Regions from separate parts of the Rugosimonospora acidiphila genome, predicted to be linked through region 1. Evidence: riboswitches for the same ligand, from Rfam matches in the RefSeq annotation. Region 1 holds a riboswitch; each other region holds the start of a gene.

The links. A riboswitch is a leader RNA that binds a small molecule or an ion and turns the genes downstream of it on or off. The one in region 1 is predicted to bind cobalamin.
Region 2: it holds a riboswitch for cobalamin, as region 1 does, so the genes downstream of both, ABEA87_RS04800 (acyl-CoA thioesterase) here and ABEA87_RS24155 (CbtB domain-containing protein) in region 1, are expected to answer to the same signal.
Region 3: it holds a riboswitch for cobalamin, as region 1 does, so the genes downstream of both, ABEA87_RS30975 (putative cobaltochelatase) here and ABEA87_RS24155 (CbtB domain-containing protein) in region 1, are expected to answer to the same signal.

Annotation. Positions count from the first base shown of each region.
Region 1 covers NZ_BAABJQ010000015.1:134,888-141,744, forward strand. The annotation lists gene ABEA87_RS24135 (MarR family winged helix-turn-helix transcriptional regulator) at 83-559, shown strand; gene ABEA87_RS24140 (MFS transporter) at 556-2,604, shown strand; gene ABEA87_RS24145 ((2Fe-2S)-binding protein) at 2,652-3,452, opposite strand; gene ABEA87_RS24150 (CbtA family protein) at 3,484-4,344, opposite strand; gene ABEA87_RS24155 (CbtB domain-containing protein) at 4,376-4,591, opposite strand; cobalamin riboswitch at 4,627-4,751, opposite strand; gene ABEA87_RS24160 (terpene synthase family protein) at 4,777-6,857, opposite strand, start outside.
Region 2 covers NZ_BAABJQ010000002.1:467,343-474,199, reverse strand. The annotation lists gene ABEA87_RS04820 (transporter) at 1-12, shown strand, start outside; gene ABEA87_RS04815 (transcriptional regulator) at 9-332, shown strand; gene ABEA87_RS04810 (ABC transporter ATP-binding protein) at 329-1,192, shown strand; gene ABEA87_RS04805 (ABC transporter permease) at 1,204-1,941, shown strand; gene ABEA87_RS04800 (acyl-CoA thioesterase) at 1,984-2,493, opposite strand; cobalamin riboswitch at 2,626-2,841, opposite strand; gene ABEA87_RS04795 (GTP-binding protein) at 3,093-4,331, opposite strand; gene rpmF (50S ribosomal protein L32) at 4,328-4,507, opposite strand; gene ABEA87_RS04785 (type B 50S ribosomal protein L31) at 4,537-4,785, opposite strand; gene ABEA87_RS04780 (large ribosomal subunit protein bL28) at 4,995-5,108, shown strand; gene rpmG (50S ribosomal protein L33) at 5,108-5,275, shown strand; gene rpsN (30S ribosomal protein S14) at 5,278-5,583, shown strand; gene ABEA87_RS04765 (Fur family transcriptional regulator) at 5,719-6,120, shown strand; gene ABEA87_RS04760 (Fur family transcriptional regulator) at 6,205-6,690, shown strand; gene ABEA87_RS04755 (ATP-binding protein) at 6,761-6,857, shown strand, end outside.
Region 3 covers NZ_BAABJQ010000024.1:19,624-26,480, forward strand. The annotation lists gene cobI (precorrin-2 C(20)-methyltransferase) at 1-313, opposite strand, end outside; gene ABEA87_RS30965 (cobyrinate a,c-diamide synthase) at 304-1,701, opposite strand; gene cobO (cob(I)yrinic acid a,c-diamide adenosyltransferase) at 1,695-2,309, opposite strand; gene ABEA87_RS30975 (putative cobaltochelatase) at 2,309-4,345, opposite strand; cobalamin riboswitch at 4,407-4,581, opposite strand; gene ABEA87_RS30980 (alpha/beta fold hydrolase) at 4,870-5,703, opposite strand; gene ABEA87_RS30985 (TetR/AcrR family transcriptional regulator) at 5,863-6,516, shown strand; gene ABEA87_RS30990 (SRPBCC family protein) at 6,596-6,857, opposite strand, start outside.

The DNA.
Region 1 (6,857 bases):
CGCCCGTCCCGCCCACCCGTTCGCGGATCAGACCAACACCCTGGTTTAACAAGTAGCTTGTCTTTTTGCTACCGTGGACCGCGTGGACAAAGCAAGGATCGATCGGACCACGGCAGAGGTGGCGGTGCGGCTGTCCGTCGCGCTGAAGCGGCTGCGCTCCAGGCTGCGCGAGGAGGCGGGGATCACCCGGACGGGCTTCACGCTCACCCAGCTCGCGCTGCTGTCCCGCCTGATCGAGGAGGGCCCGGCGACGGCGACCGCCCTGGCCGCCACCGAGCACGTGAGCCAGCAGGCCATCGCGCAGAGCGTGGCCGCCCTGAAGGCCGCCGGCCTGGTGGGCACCGCGCCCGATGCCAGCGACCGCCGCAAGGTCATGATCAGTGTGACCGACGCCGGCCGCGAACAGCACGACTCGCTGCTGGCCTCCCGGGAGGCCTGGCTCGTCCGGGCGATCGACAAGATCATCGCCCCGGAGGAACGGGCCAGCCTCGACACCGCCATCGAGCTGCTGGAGCGGCTCGCCGCCGCCGACCTGCGCCCCGAGATCGAGATCCGATGACCTCGACGACCACGGGCGGCGGCCGGACGGACCCGGCCGACGCCTTCGGGTGGAAGTTCGTCACCCCGCTGTTCATGGGCTCCGCGCTCAACCCGGTCAACAGCTCCGTCATCGCCACCGCGCTGGTGCCGATCGCGGTGGCCCTGCACGTCTCGGTCGGCCGCACCGCGCTGCTGGTCTCGGCGCTGTATCTGGCCAGCGCGATCGCGCAGCCCACGGCCGGCAAGCTGGCCGAGGTCTTCGGGCCGCGCCGGGTGTTCCTCAGCGGCATCGTCATCGTGCTCGCCGGGGGCGTGCTCGGCGGCCTGAGCCGGGACCTGGCGATGCTGGTCGTGGCGCGGGTGCTGATCGGCATCGGCACCTCGGCCGGGTACCCGTCGGCGATGCTGCTGATCCGTCGCCGAGCGGCGTGGGCCGGCCTGGACGCCCCGCCCGGCGGCGTGCTGGGCGGGCTGGCCATCGCCGGGCTGGCCACCATCGCGGTGGGCCCGCCGATCGGCGGGCTGCTGGTGGGCTCGTTCGGCTGGCGGTCGGCATTCCTGATCAATATTCCGCTCACCCTGGTCGCGCTGGCCATGGCGGCGTTCTGGATTCCCCGGGACCGGCCGGTCGACGGCCCGAAACGGGCCCGCGCGGTGGCGGCCCGCATCGACGCGGCCGGCATCGCCGGCTTCGGCGGAGCGATGACCGCCCTGCTGGTCTTCCTCATGTCGCTGCCGCACCCGAACTTCGTCGCGCTGGCCGTGACGGTCGTGGTCGGCGCGGCCCTGGTCTGGTGGGAGCTGCGCGTGGCGACGCCGTTCTTCGACGTACGCCAGCTCATCGCCAACGCCGCCCTGACCCGCACGTACCTGCGCAGCGGGCTGACCCTGCTCGGCGTGTACACGGTGCTGTACGGCATCAGCCAGTGGCTGGAGGCCGGGCGGGGATACTCGGCCGAGGAGGCCGGCCTGATCATCCTCCCGATGGGCGTCCTGTCGGCCGTCATCTCGCGACCGGTGTCCCGGCGCAACCTGGTACGCGGGCCGCTGATCGCCGCCGCCGCCTCGATGCTCCTCGGCTCCCTCGGGGTGCTGCTGTTCACCTCGCACAGCCCGGCGATCCTGTTCATCGGCGTCACGCTGATCTTCGGGATCACCATCGGCACCACCTCGGTCGGCAACCAGACCGCCCTGTACGCACAGGCGCCACCCGAGCAGGTCGGCACCGCGTCCGGCCTGCTCCGCACGTTCAGCTACATCGGCTCCATCGCCTCCGCCACGCTCACCGAAATCACCTTCCGCACCAGGGTCACCGACGGCGGCCTGCACCTGATCGCCATCATCCTGGTCGTGGTCGCCGCCGTGGCGCTGCTGATGACCCTCGCCGATCGCCGCCTACGGAATTCCGCGCGGCCCGAGACCCCCGGCCGCGACCCGCGCGCCGGAGCACAACAAGGAGCACCAGTGACCGACCCCTCCCCCGTCCTCGACCCGCGGCGCACCGCGCTGCTTGTGATGGACCTGCAGCCGGCGATCCTCGGTTCGCTCGCGGACGCCGACGCGCTGCTGTCCCGGCTGTCCGGCGCCATCGCCACGGCCCGCGACAGCGGCGCGCACGTCGGCTACGTGCGGGTGGCGTTCGAGGACCAGGACTATTCGGCGATCCCGCCGGAGAACAAGACGTTCGCCCGGCTCCACGGTGGCGGCTACCTGCGCAACGACTCGCCCGAGTCCGCCGTGCACGACGAGGTCGCGCCCCGGTCCGGCGACATAGTGGTCCGCAAGACCCGGGTGGGCGCCTTCTCCACCACGGATCTGGACCGGCAGCTGCGCGACCGGGGCGTCACGACGCTGATCCTGGGTGGCGTCAGCACCAGCGGCGTCGTGCTGTCCACCGTCCGCGACGCGGCCGACCGCGACTACCGGGTGCTCGTCCTCTCGGACGGCAGCGCCGACCCGGACCACGAGGTACACGACCTGCTGACCCGCAAGATCTTTCCGCGGCAGGCAGACGTCATCACGATCGCCGAGCTGCCCGAGCTCCTGGCCGCCGGGCGGTCGTAGCACGGAGGTGGCGCGGCGGTAGTGGTGATCCGGCGGTGGTGGTGCGGTCAGCGGTTGAGCACCGCCTGCCACTGCCGCCGCCGGATCGGCTCCGGCGTGAGCACGCAGTCGCCGCACGTACCGCCGCCCGGGATGCGGTAGTACAGGCAACAGTTGCGCCGCACCAGGAACCAGCGTGCCCGGCCGGGGTCGGGGCGGGCCAGGGTGGCGGTGCCGCGCAGCGGGGGCAGGGCAAGCGCCCGCTCGACGACGGCCGCCGCCGCCTCGGCGTGGCCGGGCATCGCATCGGCGATCATCCCAGCCGCGCCGCCCAGCGCCGAGGACACGTTGCCCCACAGCACGTGTGGCGAGACGCCGAATCGGTCGCGGAAGGCGTCGAGCACCGGCTCGACCAGGCCCCGGATCGCCGTACGGGTCAGCGCGTCCGCGACGGCAGCGGCGTCGTGACCGGCGCGGTCGACGGCGACGAGACCTCGATAGGCGATCGGGATCGGTCCGCCATCGACCGGACGCCACCACATCCGGCGGGCGTCCGGCAGCGGCAGCGCGCCCCCGACCGCCACGGCGGCCAGCGGCGGCGACAGCAGCCGGGACGCCAGGCCGAGGAAGACGATCGAGGCGACCACCCGCTCGCCGAGGTCCTCGATGCCCAGCCCGGACATCCGCGCCAGTGCCCGCCGCCCGGCGGCAACCCGCTCCGCGATCACCTCGGCGTCCAGCAGCTCCCGCAGCGGTCGCCAGTCGGGCCCGCCGTCCCCCGGCTCCCAGGCGAAGTAGGGGCCGATCCGCGCGGCGGCGCGCAGCACAGGTCCGGCGTCGACCTCGGGGCCCAGCTGATCGGGTGGCACGGCCTTGACCCTACGGGTTTCCGGATCGGGGTCAGGCGCCGACCGGCTCGGGTTGCCGTCCCCGAGACGCCGCGGCCGCGCTCGGCTCCAGCAGCCGGGCGGCCAGCGGGCCGAACACCAGACCGATGGCGGTCCACATCAGCAACTGCGCGGCCACCGAGTACAGCCGGAAGCTGAACAGCGCGTCGGCCGGGAAACCCGGGTACACCATGTGCCCGCCCGAATCGGTCAACGGCTGCGGCGTCTCGGTCAGGTGGTTGCCATACGACTGGTTGGCCGCCAGGTGCCCCAACGACGGCAGGATCACGATCACGATCCCGACCGCGACGACGAACACCCCACCCGCCAACAGGCTCGCGTTCCAGTTGCCGAACCGTGGCCGTAGCCGCTTGCCCAACCACACGCTCAGAATCAGCAGCGCCAGCGTGCAACCCACCATCAACAGGTACAGGAAGCCCCGCTGCCGGATGGTGTCCGGGTGCCCGATCGCCGGCGGGTTGGCCGGATACTTCAGGAACGGCACCAGGTACATGCCCAGGAAACCGCCCGCCGCCACCAGCATCGCCAACGGTCGGGGTCGCAGCCGACCGGTACGCCCCAGGCACACGCAGTACGCCACGGCGAACAGCGCACCCATCGCCATCCCGAAGAAAATCAGCGCCACGCCGATGCCCACGTCCGCCTGGATGGTCCGGCTGAAGATATCCGGACCGTCGGCTGGCATCGGCAACCCGGCCGCCTTGTCCAGCGCCTCCTGCGCGGCGTCCCGGCCGCTCTCGTAATTGATCGCCCGCTGGATCACCGGCTCCGCGAAAATCCGTGCGAAGACGAACGCCAGCAGACCACCCACCGCGCCGGCGAGCACGCCGCGCAGGATCAGTCTCTTCTCCATGTTCGGTTGTCCACCCGTCCGCTGATCGCCGTCAGTGGCAGGGGAAGCCGAGGAAATGCCGGCCGTCGTGGACGAACTCGTGCACGTGCATGTCACTACCGAAGATCGACAAGGCGCCCTGGTCCACCCCGATGAAGTAATACACCAGAAGCGCCAGCACGACCGTGCCGGCCAACCAGAGCACCGACTTCGACACCGGCAACACCAGCGGCGTCGACGTTTCCCGGGAACCAGAAACAGAACTCACGACGGGCCTCCTTCAGGGATCTTGCGTCCCTCTTCCAACGGGGCAACGCGACGGCGAAGTATCTGACTCACGAACCACCCGACCCGGGTGACTCGCTCACAGTGGCGCGACCGTGCTGGACTCTCACCAGCTTCCTCACACCATCACGTGACCTTGACAGTACGGACCCCGGCGAGCCGCGTCAATCACCCCGCCACGAAGACCGTCGATCGATCTCGGCCACCGGCCGGCGCGGGAACCATGGCGGCCCGGCCGAACCGCGCGGCGAGGGCACCCGGTGCGTACCGGGCGCTCGCGCGGTGCCACTCCAGGATCCCCGACAACCAGTCCTTGAGCTGGTCCGCGTAGCCGATGAGCGCGGCGCGGGTGGCCTCATCGAGGCGGTCGTGCTCGAAGAGCGCCGGGAGCTCAACGGCCACCAGGTGCTCGAACTGGCGCATCCGTTCCCGCATCAGCTTCGCCACGAGGTCCCGGCCGGTGGCCGCGGCGCAGCCGAGGAAGCGCTCCAGGACGAAGACCAGGTTGTGCAGCTCGTGCTCGTACTCGATCTCCTTCTGGTAGCTGAACAGGTCGTTGACCAGGCACGCGTAGTCCTGCGCCGCGTTGGTGAGCTGCCTCACGACGCGCGTGTCGAACAGCTCCGGCGGCACCGAGGTGGCCAGCCGCAGCCGGGCGAGGCCGGCCGTCAGCTCCGACCCGAAGGTGGCCCGCCGCATCTCGACGTAGTCCACCGGGTCCGGGACGCGCCGCTGCGCCTCGCCGGCCATCTCCCACAGCCACGCCGAGGTCATGTCCTCCACGGCGGCGCGGAACGGGTGGCGCTCCTGCGGAGCCATCGGGCCCGCGGTGCGCCGCCAGAGGTCGGCCAGGCCGGCCTCCAGCGGCGAGGTGGGCGTGCCGGCCGGCGCCCCGCCGTCCAACGGCATGAACAGCGACAAGCGTGCGGTCGCCACCTTGGCCCCGACGAAGTCGCCGACCCGGCCCCACCGCACCGGGTAGAGGTCGTCGCCGTAGGTCCCCCAGCTGAGCCAGTCAGCCGCGAGGTCGAGTTGCTCGGGTGTCGCGTCGGCCGCGATCATCGCCGCGCAGTACGCGAGATCGAAGCCGGCGAACAGCCCGGCTGTCCACATCGGACGGCCGGCGACCGGTGCGAACATGCCCATGTCCGCGGCCCACCGCGCCGTGTGCCGGCGGGCCCCGGCCAGGTGCGGGCTGACCCGGAACCGGAACGGCATGTACAGGTCGGGCAGCGGCAGGTGCCCGACCCGCCGGTCGGCCAGCACGTGGTCGTGTGCGGCGATCCGCCGTCCGAGCCCCGAGGACGCGAGCGAATATGGGACGGACAGCCCCGGCACAAGCACCGGCGGCCGCCGGATGATTTTCGTGTACCGGCTGGATCTGGTGTGCCACTCGTGGCCACCGGCCTGCCAGTCCTGCAGCGCCTGAACGTACCGGCACACCGCGACCTGCTCGTGCGGCGGGGTGCCGCGCTCGGCGAACAGCAACGGGATCTCCGTGAGCGCGGTGTGCTCGAACTGTTGCAGCCGCGAGGTGAGCAGCTCGCCCACCAGGTCCGCGGCGCGCTGCGCGGGCACGTCGAGGAACCGTTCGAACACCAGCACGGCGTTGGCGTTTTCGCCCTCGCGGGTCACCTCCCGTTCGTAGGAGAACAGGTCGTTGCGCAGGTGGATGCCATCGGAAAAGGTGTCCCGCAGCACCCGCAGCGGCCGGGTCTCGGAAAGCGACGCCGGCACCTCGGCGCCGGTGGCCACCTCGACGAGCGTCGCCGACCAGGGCGCACCACCGACCCGGCGGCGCATCTCGATGTACTCGATCGGGTTGGCCACCCGGTGCCGGGAGATGTTGTCCAGCTCCCACAGCGACTCGACCATCAGGTTGTGGGTGACGGCGACGAACCGCTCCCGCCAACCGTCCGACCGGGCGGGCACGGTACGGGCCCAGAGGTCGGCCAGCGCCGTCTCGGCCGGGTTCTCCGGCTGCCGGGTCGCCGGCCCCAGGAACTCCTCCAGCCGTCCCAGGTACCGGCGGCCACCCTCGATGTCGCGGCTCTGCTTGAACAGTTCGAGGAAGTGGTCGTCGAAGAAGAACACCCACACGTACCAGTCGGTGATCAGAGCCAGCGTCTCGGCGTCGCAGTCGGGGTGGGTCAACGCGCACATCAACGCGTAGTCGTGCGCGGCGAGGTCGGCCTCGTCCCAGACCAGCCCGCCGGACGGCGCCGGGCAGTCCAGCAGGCCCATCCGGC
Region 2 (6,857 bases), on a different contig from region 1:
CGTCACGCATGACCGCGCCCGTGCCGGACCTCGATCCGGTCATCCACGCCCAGGTCCGGCTGCGGGTCGTCGTGGTGCTCTCGGCGCTGCGCGAGGGAGACCAGATGGCCTTCCCCCGACTCCAGGAACTGCTCGGCTTGACCGGCGGCAACCTGTCCGTCCACCTTCGCAAGCTCGAAGACGCCGAGTACATCGTGGTGACCAAGACCCATCACGGCCGCACCCCGACCACCCTGCTTCGCCTGAGTCGCCGCGGCCGGCTCGCATTCGACGAGTACACCGCCGCCCTCCACGCACTACTCGACGCCGCCGGATCCGAGGAGACCCCATGACCCTGGCACGTGCGGTCGACGTCACCCGTCGCTACGGCCGCGAACTCGCCCTGGCCGGCGTGAGCCTGGACATCAAGCCCGGTGAGCTGATCGGCCTGCTCGGCCCCAACGGCGCCGGAAAATCCACCTTGGTCAACCTGCTCGTCGGCCTGCGCCGGCCCAGCTCCGGCACCGTCACCCTGTTCGGCGGCGACCCACGCGACCCGGCCCGCCGTCAGCACATCGGCCTGACCCCGCAGGAGACCGGTCTACCGGCCACCCTGCGCGTCGGCGAGTGCGTCGACTACGTGGCCGCCCACTTCGACAATCCGCTCGAGCGGGGCGAGGTGCTCACCCGGTTCGGCCTGGACGGACTGGTGAAGCGACAGACCGGCGGCCTGTCCGGCGGCCAGAAGCGACGGCTCAGCGTCGCCCTGGCCTTCGTCGGCCGACCGCGCCTGGTCTTCCTCGACGAACCCACCACCGGGCTCGACGTCGAGGTCCGCCATGTCCTGTGGGAGGCGATCCGTGCCTTCCACGCCGAAGGGGGTGCGGTCCTGCTGACCAGCCACAACCTCGAAGAGGTCGAGGCCCTCGCCACCCGGGTGGTCGTGCTCGGCGCCGGCCGCGTCCTCGCCGACGACACCGTCCCCGCCATCCGTGGACTGGTCGGCGTGCACCGGGTGAGTATGGCCTCGACCCCGTTGCCCCGCCTGCGCGGGGTGGTGTCCACATCGGAGTCAGACGGTCGGTTGCACCTGCTGACCCCCGATCCCGATCAGCTTGTCCGGGATCTCGTCACCGCGACGGTACCGTTCCGCGACCTGGAGATCCGACCCACCACCTTGGAGGAAGCCTTCCTTCAACTGACCGCCGCCTGAAAGGGTTCCCCGTGAGCCTGGTCCTGACCAACGCGCGGTTCCACCTGCTCGAGACGCTCCGCGTGCCGATCGCCGTCCTCGGTTCCACCTTCTTCCCCACGGCCTCGATGCTCTTCTTCGTCGTCCCGTTCACCGGCGACGACCCGGCCGGCGCCACCTTCGCGACCGCCTCGATGGTCACGTTCGCCGTGATGACCAGCAATCTTTTCGGATACGGCGTGGGTGTCGCGGCCGACCGGTCCGAGCCCTGGGACCCCTACACCCGTACCCTGCCCGCGGGTCCGGGGCCCCGCTTCGGTGGGCGCGTCATCGCCGGGTTGGCCATGACCCTCCTGTCCCTGGTACCGGTGATCCTGATCGCCGCCTTCCTGACCGCGGCGCACACCACGGTGGTCGGGCTGCTCCTTGGCATCGGCGCGGCATTCGTGGCCGCGATCCCGTTCACGTTCATGGGTCTGGCCATCGGCTACGCGCTGCCGACGAAGGCCGCGCTCGCGGTCGCTCAGATCATCTTCTTCCCGCTCGCCTTCCTCGGCGGGCTGCTGTCCGCACCGCGGCAGGCTCCGTCCTTTGTGGAGGCCGTCGCACCGTACCTGCCTACCCGCGGCGCCGTGGAACTGATGTGGGCCGCGGTCGGCGACTTTCCGCTCCGTCCGCTGTCGGTCGTCATGCTTGGCGTGTGGACGGTGGCCGCCGGACTCCTGGCGGCCTGGGCCTACCGCCGGGACGAGGGACGCCGTTTCCGCTGAGGCCACCGCCTGGCAGCCATGCCAACGAGGACGCCGCGCCGGTCACACCGATGCTTTGTCGGCGTGGAGCGCGGCGAGGGCTTCGCGTAGGGCGAGCCGGTGTTGGCGGCGGATCTCTGCGTGGTGGAACGCTTCGCGGTCCTCGTCCGTTTCGGGCAGCAGTGGCGGTACGGGTCGCGGGTCGCCCTGGTCGTCGATGGCCACCATGACCAGGTGGGAGGTGGCGACGGTGGTCGGTGGCACCGCGCGGTCCCACCGGTCGGCGGTCACCTTGACGGCGACCTCCATGGAGCTGCGCCCGACCCAGGTGATCCGGGCATGGACGTGCACGACATCGCCGACGCGCACGGCCTGCAGGAAGAGGGTTTCGTCCATGGCGGCGGTGACCGCCGGGCCTTCGGAGTGGCGGGCGGCGACGACTCCGGCGACGGAGTCGATGAGGTTGAGGATGCGCCCGCCGTGCACGGTGCCCATGAGGTTGGTGTCGTGCTGATCCATGATCTGCGACACGGTCAGTTGCGAGGCGGATGGTGGCCGGCCAGGTGTGGTCATGTGCGGTTCGTTCCGTTCCGTGCAAAGAGCGGCGGCATGGAACGCAACGGCGGACGAGGCCACGACCGATCCGGTCATGACGCGTACGCGCGTTCGGCCCACCCGCGAGGTCGACGGCGGCGCCCACGCCGAGGCGTGGGCGCGGCGCGGGCAGGTTTTCGGACTCGCGGGCATGACCGCATACGTCCGGTCGCCTACTGGCCGTCGCTTTTGCGGACCCTGGCGGGCCAGTGCTTGTGACGGCGGTTGTTCCCGCTCACCGCTGCGGGGCAGTCCCGGATTCACACCGGGTTCCCTCTTGCGACGCCCGGCCAGGTGGTCGGGCGTACCAGCGCCATCGGCGAGCATAGTCGACGCGGTGGTGGCCCACTGTCGCCGCGTGCGGGGGAGAGGCGGCGGGTGGGCGAGAATGTGACGGGGCGCACGGTCACGGGGTGTCGTGCCTGCTGTTGCGGGAGGGGCGCGGCCGGTGTGGTTCGGTTTGGTGCCGGATGACGGTTCCATCGCCGGCGGGTCGTGACGAAGCGCTCACCAGTGTGGACGCGGACTGATAGCCGCACCGACCCCCGGTGGCGCGCCGCCGTTGTCGAGGCGCCGGGTCAGGCGGTACCGGAGCCGATCGCGGCGTGGTCGGCGTGGTCCAGCTCCGACAGGTCCCACGACGGGAACGGATCGGGCAGCCGCCGCCACCCGTCCTGACCCCGGCGGACCTCCTCGTCGGTCAGCAGGCAGGCAGACAGGGCTTCGTGCAGCGCGGCGGTGTCGAGCCCGACGCCGATGAAGACCAGTTCCTGGCGGCGGTCGCCGAAGACGGGATGCCACCGGCCCCTCAGCTCCGCGCGTTCGGCCGGATCGTCCGGCCACTGCCCGGAGGCGGCGACCGGTACGGCGACGGGGTCGCACGCTCCGCTCGGGCCGGCCTGTGACCACAGGGCCTGAACCTCGGGTCGGCTGGCGAGCCAGAGGAATCCCTTGGAGCGCACGACTCCGAGGTCGGTGAGCCGGTCGGTGAACAGGTCCCATAGCCGCCCGGGGTGGAACGGGGTGGCTGTGCGGAACACGGTGCTGGCGATGCCGTACTCGATGGTCTCGGGGATGTGTTCATTATTGAGCTCGGCCGCCCAGCCGGGTGCGGTCTCGGCGCGGGCGAGGTCGAACAGTCCGGTGTGCAGGACCTGCCGCGGATCGACGCGGCCGTGGACGGCGCGCACCTGCCGTGCCGAGGGGTTGAGCCGGGTGATGAGGGCCTGGACCGTGGCGAGGTCGTCGCCGGGAAGGAGGTCGGTCTTGTTCACCACGATGACGTCGGCGAACTCGATCTGATCGACCAGCAGGTCGGCGATGCCGCGGTCGTCGCCGTCGTAGGCGGCGAGGCCTCGTTCCTCGAGCGACTCCCCGGCGTTGATGAGGGCCAGCAGGGTGGCCGCGTCGACCACCGTCACCGTGGTGTCCAGGCTGGCCAGGTCGTCGAGCACCTGGTCGCCGTCCAGGCCGAAGGCGAAGGTGGCGGCGACGGGCATGGGTTCGGAGATGCCGCTGGACTCGATGAGCAGGTAGTCGATCCCGCCTCGCCGCGCCAACTCCGCGACCTCGGTCAGCAGATCCTCGCGCAGAGTGCAGCAGATGCAGCCGTTGGTCATCTCGACGAGGCGCTCCTCGGTGCGGGACAACTGGCCGCCGTCGCGTATCAGAGACGCGTCGATGTTGACCTCGCTCATGTCGTTGACGATGACCGCGACCCGTAGCCCGTCGCGGTTGGCCAGGACGTGGTTGAGCAGGCTGGTCTTGCCGGCGCCGAGGAAGCCGGACAGCACGGTGACGGGCAGCCGGCCGGTCACGGTACGTCCAGGATCTGGCGGCCCTGGTAGAGGCCGCAGTGCGGGCAGGCGCGGTGCGGCACGACGGTCTCTCGACGGGGACAGGGGCAGGGGGTCAGGGTGGGGGCGGTGGCCTTCCACTGGGCGCGGCGGTGGCGGGTGTTGGCGCGGGAGGTGCGCCTTTTCGGTACGGCCATGGTGAGGGGCTCTCCTGGTGCGGTCGTGGTCAGCGGTTGCGGGCGTACTTGGCGCGGAACTTCTCGACCCGACCCGCCGAGTCGATCAAGCGCTGGCGGCCGGTCCAGAAGGGGTGGCTGGCCGAGGAGATCTCGACGTCGATGACGGGATAGGTGTTTCCGTCGGTCCATTCGATGGTCTGTCCGCTGGTGGCGGTGGAGCGGGTGAGGAAGGCGAAGTCGGCGCTGCGGTCGCGGAACACGACCGGGCGGTACGCGGGGTGGATGTCGCGCTTCATGGTTGCTCCTCCTGTTGGGCGTCCGGGGCGTCGCCGGTCGGGGCGGTCGGTGACGACCTGGTGCCCCCACTGGACTTAGTTGAAAACGATTGTCATTATAGACAGCGCCCGCCGCGATTCACGCAACCCCCCGATCCTCGCGGCCGGGCCCACCGGATGGCCCGCGGCGGGCCGCCCGGTGCCCACCGTTGTCTCGAAGGAGGAGCCCCATGTCTCGACGATGTGAAATCACCGGCGCCGGTCCCGGCCCCGGTAACGCGGTTTCCCGCTCGTCCCGGCGCACCACTCGGCGGTGGAACCCGATGCGAGGGGTGAGGCTCTGATGGCCCGCGGCACCGAGGTGCGACCGATCGTGAAGCTGCGCAGCACGGCGGGAACCGGCTACACCTACGTGACCCGCAAGAACCGGCGCAACGATCCGGACCGGCTGGTGTTGCGCAAGTTCGATCCGGTGGCGCGCCGGCACGTCGAGTTTCGTGAGGAGCGCTGAGCATGGCGAAGAAGAGCAAGGTCGTCAAGGACATCCGGCGCCGGGAAATGGTGGCCCGGCACGCGGAGCGCCGAGCGGTACTCAAGCGGGCCATCGTCGATCCATCGACCGGCCCGGCGGCGCGGGCGGCGGCGCTGGCCGAGCTGGCCCGCCAGCCGCGCGATGCCAGCGCGACCCGGCTGCGTAATCGGGACCTGGTCGACGGGCGGCCGAGGGGCCATCTGCGGGCGTTCGGGCTGTCCCGGGTGCGGATGCGGGAGATGGCACTGCGCGGCGAGTTGCCCGGGGTGCGCAAGGCGAGCTGGTAGCGCGGCGGGCCGCGGGGGTGTCCGGACCGGCTGCGTAGTTCGTCGTGGCTGGTCAATCCGTCGTAGGATGACACCCCCGGCCGGCTCGTCCCCGGCCGGCGTCGGGCGTTGGGTGGGGGATCGGAGTTCACGGTGATGAGCGTCGTGCCTGGGGCCACACGTAACACCCGGCAGCGGGCGCAGGTGTTGGCGCTGCTGGCGGCCACGGATGGCTTCCGCAGCGCACAGCAGCTGCACGCGAACCTGCGTGACGAGGGCGCGCAGGTCGGATTGACCACCGTGTACCGCACGTTGCAGCTGCTGGCCGACGCCGGTGAGGTCGACCAGATGCGGCTGCCCGACGGCGAGCAGCTGTACCGGCGTTGCGGCCGTGGCCACCACCATCACCTCGTCTGCCGGCTGTGTGGCCGGGCGGTGGAGGTGGAGATCCCGTCGGTCGAGCGCTGGACGCGCAACCAGGCCGCCGCGCACGGCTTCGTCGACGCGGATCACACGATCGAGATCGTGGGTACCTGCGCGGACTGCGCGACGCGGTAGCTCCGGCCGCGGTCATCGCCGTGGTCGCCACCGCGTCGCCGTGGTGGAGTTGACAATCGTTATCGTTAGCGCTGTGATAGTCGCGTGGGCGGAGGGCAGGCGCACGTCGACGGCGACGCGACCGCGCGGGTGCTGCGCGCCGCCGGGCTGACCATCACCGTGCCCCGCCGGGCGGTATTTCAGCTGCTGGTGGGGCGGGAGCGGCCGGTCAGCGCGGGTGAGGTCTTCGACCTGCTGCGCGCCGGAGGGTCGCGGCTCGGGATCACCAGCGTGTACCGGGTGCTGCACTCGTTCGCCGGGGCGGGGATCGTGCACGTGTTCGCCGGTGAGGAGCAGCGGTACCGGATCTGCGACCCGTGGCCGCACGCGCACCTGGTCTGCGAGCGGTGCGGGCGGGTGATCGAGCGTCCGGTCGACACCGTGCGCCAGTGGTTGGCGGCCGCCCGCCAGGACGCGGACTTCGTGGCCAATGTCGAGCGCAGCGACGTCTACGGGGTGTGCGGCCGCTGCCGCATCTCCGGTCAGGTCAGCGAGGCCCGACGAACTTCGACGGTCGGCGACGCGCCGTGACTCTTGACACTCTTATTGAAAATGAGTATCAGTGTCTTGACTGAGTTGTTCGACCGGAAAGATCCCAAACATGAAGATTGCTTTCGTTGGCAAGGGTGGTGCGGGTAAGACCACCCTGACCGCGTTGTTCAGCCGCCAACTGGCCGCGCAGGGCCGGACCGTGCTGG
Region 3 (6,857 bases), on a different contig from region 1:
CGGCGACGCCGCCGGTCTCCCGCAGCCACTGGGCGACCCGCCGCCCCGCCGCCGCCCAGTAGCCGTCCCGCTGGGCCCGGTCGAGGACGAACACCAGCCGCTCGACCCGCTCCGGCGCGGTGTGCGCGGCGACGGTCGTCTCCGCGCGGCCGGGCTCGGCCGCCGACTGGTCCGGGTCCTCGCGCGCCGGGCCAGGCCGGTCGGTCCCCAGCACCGGTACGAACACCCGGTCTGCGGTGCTCAGCACCCGGGCCGCCTTGAGCGTCACGAGCTCCGGATCGCCCGGGCCCACTCCCACACCGATCAGCCGCATGCCGCCACCAGTCCTCGCGCTATCTCCGGCCGACCGGCCCAGTGCAGGTGCAGGTACGAGGCGTGCACCCCGCCCGCGACCCAGCCCTCGCCGGCCGTGCCGGACCAGACCCACGCCGGTGCCGGGCCGGCGGCCGGCGACAGCACGGTGCGGTGGAACTCGTGCCCGGTCACCCGGGTGCCGGCCGGCCCGAGCCAGCTTCCGGTGCGGGCCACGGCGTCGCGGTACCCGAGGGTCAGCCGGTCGCTCATCGCGGCATCGGCCGGCAGCACCCCGCACATCGGGACGCCGTCGAGGCTGCGGGACAGCCAGAGCAGCCCGGCGCACTCGGCCGCGATCGGGGCGCCCCGCCGCGCCAGCTCGGCCACCTCGCCGCGCAGTGGAACGTTCGCGGCCAGCTCGGCCGCGTACACCTCGGGGAAGCCGCCGCCCACCACCAGCGCCTCGGTGCCGTCGGGCAGCTTCTCGTCCCGCAGCGGGTCCACAATGGACACCTCGGCGCCCGCACCGGCGAGCAGCTCCACCGTCTCGGTGTACCCGAAGCTGAACGCCGGCCCGCCCGCGACGGCGACCACCGGATGGCCCGGCACCGGCCGCGGCGCGGCGGGCGACCACGGCCGCACGGCGAGCGGCGGGGCGGCGCGCGCCACCGACAGGACCGCGTCCAGGTCCACCGACGCGGCGATCAGGTCGGCCAGCGCGTCGATCGACGCCATGGCCTCGGGCCGGCGCTCGACCGCCGGCACCAGCCCCAGATGCCGCGACGGGGTGGCGATCGCGTCGTGGCGGCGCAGCACGCCGAGCACCGGCGTGCCGACCTCCTCCAGCGCGGCGCGCAGGATGGCCTCGTGCCGGTCGGAGCCGACCCGGTTGAGCAGCACGCCGGCCAGCCGGATCGCCGGCGAGTAGGCGCGGAAGCCGTGCACCAGCGCGGCGATCGAGCGGCCCTGCGCCGAGGCGTCCACCACCAGCAGCACCGGCGCGGACAGCAGCGCCGCGACCTCCGCCGTGGAGCCGGGATCCCCGCCGCCCAGTCCGGTGGGCAGCTGGCCGTCGCCGGCGAGGGCACCGGGAACGCCCAGCGGCCCGAACGCGCGCCCGTCGTACAGGCCCATCACGCCCTCGATGACGGCCAGTTCGGCGCCGTCCGCGCCGTGCGCGAACAGCGGCCCGATCAGGTCCTCGCCGACCAGGGTCGGGTCCAGGTTGCGGGCGGGCCGGTGGCTGGCCAGCGCGTGGTAGCCGGGGTCGATGTAGTCCGGGCCCACCTTGAAGCCGGCCACCGAAAGCCCGCGCGCCGCGAACGCGGCCAGCAGGCCGGTGGCGACCGTGGTCTTGCCGTGTCCGGACGCGGGCGCGGCCACCACGATGCGCGGCAGGGTCACCATTCGATGCCCTGCTGCCCTTTGCGCCCGGCGTCCATCGGGTGCTTCACCTTGCTCATCTCGGTGACCAGGTCGGCCGCCTCGACCAGTTCCGGCGCGGCGTACCGGCCGGTGACCACCACGTGCTGGCTGCCCGGCCGGTCGGCCAGGGTCGTGACCACGTCGGCGACGTCCACCCAGCCCCATTTCATCGGGTAGGTGAACTCGTCGAGCACGTAGAACCGGTACCGCTGCGCGGCGAGGTCCCGCTTGACCTGCGCCCAGCCCTCGGCCGCCTCCGCGGCGTGGTCGCGCTCGTCGCCGGGGCGCGCCAGCCAGGACCAACCCTCGCCCATCTTGTGCCAGGTGACCGGCGCGCCCTGCCCGGTCGCGGCGTGGCGCTCGCCGAGCGCGCGCAGCGCGGACTCCTCACCGACCCTCCACTTAGGACTCTTTACGAACTGGAACACCACGATCGGCCAGCCGGCGCTCCAGGCGCGCAGCGCCATCCCGAACGCGGCGGTGGACTTGCCCTTACCGGCACCGGTGTGCACGGCCAGCACCGGCGCTCGCCGTCGCTGCCGGGTGGTGAGCCCGTCGTCGGGTACCCGCTCGACCTTCCCCTGCGGCATCAGGCCGCGCTTCCCGTGGCGACGGCGCGCAGGCCGTCGGCGGACAGCTGGTCCAGGCGCAGGTACCGGGCCGACAGCGCGCCGGCCAGCCGGGCGGCCAGGCCCAGGCGTACCGGGCCGGACTCGCAGTCCACCACGACGCAGGCCGTACCCGACAGGGCCGGGGTCACCGACACCGGATCCGGGCCGGCCGTGGCCCGGCCGTCGGTGACCAGGATCAGCAGCGGGCGGCGGTGCGGGTCGCGCCGGCGCGCCGAGGCGAGCACCCGGGCCGCGGTGGTCAGCCCGGCGGCCAACGGGGTACGCCCGCCGGTGGGCAGCTCGCGCAGCCGTGCCGCGCCGATGTCGTGGCTACCGGTGGGCGGCAGGGCGACCTCGGCCGCCTCGCCCCGGAAGGTGACCAGACCCACCTTGTCCCGGCGCTGGTAGGCGTCGCGCAGCAGGGACAGCACCGCGCCCTTGACCGCGCGCATGCGCTGCCGGGCCGCCATCGACCCGGACGCGTCGACCACGAACAGCACGAGGTTGGCCTCCCGGCCCTTGCGCACGCTGGCCCGCAGGTCTTCGGCGCGCAGCACGAGCGGGCCGGTGCGGCCGCGGGCGGCCTGGTGCGGTGCCGCCGCGAGCAGGGTCGCGGCCAGGTGCAGGCCGGTGGTGTGCGGGCCGGGCGGGCGGGCGGAGACGACCCGGCCGGATCGGGTGTACGCGGTGGAGCGCCGACCCTGCGGCGAGCCCGCCCCGGTGCCGGGCACGGCCAGCAGCCGGGCCCGGTACGGCTGGTCGGCCGAGGACACCTGAGTGCCGGCACCGGCGGCGCTCTTCGGCGCCGGGCCGTCGCCCTCCGGGGCACCCCCCGAACCGTCCGGGCCGCCATCCTGCGGGCCGCTGTCCTGTCGGCCACCATCCTGCGGGCCGCTGCCCCGCGGGCCGTTGTCGTCCGGGCCGTTGTCGGGGCCGCCGCCGGAGCCCGGGCCGCCCGGGTCGTCGTCGGGCGGCTGCGGTCCATCCGGCCCATCGGCCGCGTCGGCCGCGTCGCGCATGGCGTCGTCCAGCGCCTGTTCGGACAGCCCCGGCTCGTCGAACGGGTCGCGGCGGCGGCGATGCGGCAGCGCCAGCCGCACCGCGTCCCGTACGTCCTGCTCGTTGACCGCCGGCCGGCCGGCCCAGGCGGCCAGCGCCGTGGCGGTGCGGGCCACGACGATGTCGGCGCGCATCCCGTCCACCTCGAACGCCGCGCATACATGCGCGATGCGGCGCAGCTCGGCGTCGGGCAGCTCCACAATGGACAGCCGTTCGCGGGCCGCCTCGATCCGGGCGGCCAGCTCCGCCTCGGACTGGCCCCAGCGCTCGCCGAAGCCCTGCGGGTCCGCGTCGTAGGCCAGCCGGCGGCGCACCACCTCGGCGCGCTGTCCCGGATCCCGGGGCGCGGCCACGTCCACGGCCAGACCGAAGCGGTCCAGCAGCTGCGGGCGCAGCTCGCCCTCCTCCGGGTTCATGGTGCCGACCAGCAGGAAGCGGGCCGGGTGGCGCACCGAGACGCCGTCCCGCTCCACGTACGCGCGGCCCATGGCGGCGGCGTCCAGCAGCAGGTCCACCAGGTGATCGGGGAGCAGGTTGACCTCGTCGACGTAGAGCACCCCCCGGTGCGCGGCGGCGAGCAGGCCCGGCTCGTACGCCTTGACGCCCTCGGTCAGCGCGCGCTGCAGGTCCAGTGCGCCGACCAGGCGGTCCTCGGTGGCACCGACCGGCAGCTCGACGAGGGCGGCGCGACGGCGCGCCGACGGGGTGGCCGGATCGTGCGGGCCGTCCGGGCACTGCGCCTCCGGACGGGCCGGGTCACAGCCGAACCGGCAGCCGGCCACGGTGTCCACCTCGGGCAGCAGGCCGGCCAGCGCCCGGACCATGGTGGACTTGGCGGTGCCCTTCTCGCCGCGCACCAGCACCCCGCCGATCGCCGGCGAGACGGCGTTGAGCAGCAGCGCGAGGCTCAGATCGGACATCCCGACGACGGCGGAGAACGGGTACGGCGGGATCAAAACCCGCTCACGCGCACGGTCACGCTCAAGCTCCCTCCGCGGGTGTCCACGCCCGCGATACGGTGAAACGACACGAGCGGCCGGAGTGTCCTGGCTCCCGGATCGTCGCTTCTCCCCGGCCTTCCAACCGCTTGCGCCGTCGTGACCACGAGTGGAGAGTCGCTTCCCGGTGACAGTGGCGGGACCGCCTCGGAATCTCACCGAGTTCCTCCACTGCCGCTCCATCAGGCATGCTGCCCGATCGCGGGCCGCGCGTCAACGCGGCGCACGTCTCAGGCCACCTCGGCGGCGCCCGGCCCGCCGGTCCCCTCCACGCCGATCCCGCTGCCGTGAAATCTCGCGGTTGAGGCCCGTCGCGGTGCCGGTGCGACGGCACCGGGCGGCTTGGCCGCCCGGTGCCGGGACGTGAGCGTTCGGGACCGGCCTGGCCGGCGCGTCCGGCGACCAGACCAGTCGCTTACCCGGCTCGGTTACTTGGCGAGGCTCGGTTACTTCGCGAGGCTCGGTTACTTCGCGAGGCTCGGTTACTTGGCGAGGAAGGCGAGCAGGGCCTTGTTGACCTCGTCGGCGTGCGTCCAGAGCAGGCCGTGCGGGGCGCCGTCGATCTCGACGTACTCCGCCTGCGGCAGCGCCTGGTGGAACGGGCGCGCGGTCGCGTCGATCGGCAGGATGTTGTCCGCCGTGCCGTGCAGGATCAGCGCCGGTACGTCGATCTTCTTGATGTCCGCCCGGAAGTCCTCCAGCCAGGTCGGCACCACCTCGGACGACGCGTACCAGGACGCCCCGGCCGCCACGTTCCAGCTGTTGCGCAGCGCCTCCTCGGACAGCCGGGTGCCGAGGTTCTCGTCGGTGTTGTAGAAGTTCTTGTAGAACTGGGTGAACCAGGCGTACCGGTCGGCCGTGGCGGCGGCGATGATGCCGTCGAAGACCTCCTGCGGCACGCCGGTCGGGTTGTCGCCGGTCTTGAGCAGGAACGGCTCCAGGGAGGCCAGGAACGCCGCCTTGGCGACCCGCCCCGAGCCGTAGGTGCCCAGGTAGCGGCCGACCTCGCCGGTACCCATGGAGAAGCCGACCAGCACGGCGTCGGTGACGTCGAGGGTGTCCAGCACGACCTTCAGGTCGGCGGCGAAGGTGTCGTAGTCGTAACCGATGGTGGGTTGGCTGGAGCGGCCGAAGCCCCGGCGGTCGTAGGTGATGACCCGGTAGCCGGCCTTCAGCAGCGCCGCGCTCTGCTTCTCCCACGAGTGCCCGTCCAGCGGGTAGCCGTGGATAAGGACGACGGGCTGCCCCTGGCCGTGGTCCTCGTAGTACAGGTCGATGCTCGCGCTGTTCTCCGAGCCGACGGTGATGAAAGGCATCTGAACCTCCGTTGAACGCTAGAGAACGCTCGTTCTCCGCTCCTTGAGGTAGTGTAGAGAACGGTCGTTCTTGGCGCACTGGCGGGAGCGGGACCAGTCGGGTGAGAGGCGTCACCAACCGCGAATCGGGGACGGAACGTGAGCGAGGCGAGACGAACCGTGAGCGAGGCGAATCGGAGACCGGGCGACGAGGCAGTGCGCGCGGCGGTCCTCGCGGCCGCGGACCGGCTGTACTACGCCCTGGGCATCCAGGCGGTCGGCATGGACGCGCTGCGCGCGGAGACGGGCGTCTCGCTCAAGCGGCTCTACAGCCTGTTCCCGTCCAAGGAGTCCATCGTCGAGGAGGTCCTGCACGGCCGGCACCGGCTGTGGAACGACCTGGTCGAGGACGCGGTCCGGGCGGGCGGCGCCCGGCAACGCCTGGTGGCCATCTACGACATGCTGGCCCGCTGGTTCGACCAGGACGACTTCCGGGGCTGCATGTTCATCAACTCGTTCGGCGAACTGGGCGCCACCTCGCCCCGGATCGCCGAGATCGTGCGCGCGCACAAGGCGCAGTTCCAGGCCCGGCTGACCGAACTCGTGGTCGAGGCCGGCGCGTCCTCGTCGCTCGCCGCGCAGTTGGCGATCCTCGCCGAGGGAGCGCAGACCACGGCCGCGATCGCCGGAACCAGCGACGCGGCCCGGCAGGCACGGGCGGCGGCCGAGGTGCTGATCGACGCGGCGCTGCGGGACCCCGACGCCGAATCCGCGCGCACCGCCCCCGCAAGCACCGCCCCCGCAAGCACCGCCCCCACGGGTACCGCCTCGTAGTGTCCGGGGCCGCCGGTACGGGCGGCATCGGCGCGCGGCGATCCGGGGCCCGGATCACCGACAGCTACGACTCGCTCGATCACCGGGTGTCCGGGTCGGGGACCGCCGGTGCGGTGAGCTTGGCCAGGTGGCGCAGCGAGTTTCTGAGATGCCCGGGGCCGAACGGCGGAAACCGGATGCCCCGCGCCCGGATGAACTGCGGCACCGCCGACCAGTCGTAGGTGAGCGTGACCTCGGTCTCGGGCGGGCCGAGCGGCGCCAGGTCGTAGCGCCAGATCCAGCCGCCGAACTCCAGGTCGCCGTCGCCCTTCTCCTGCCCCGTCAGCCAGCCGACGGCGCGC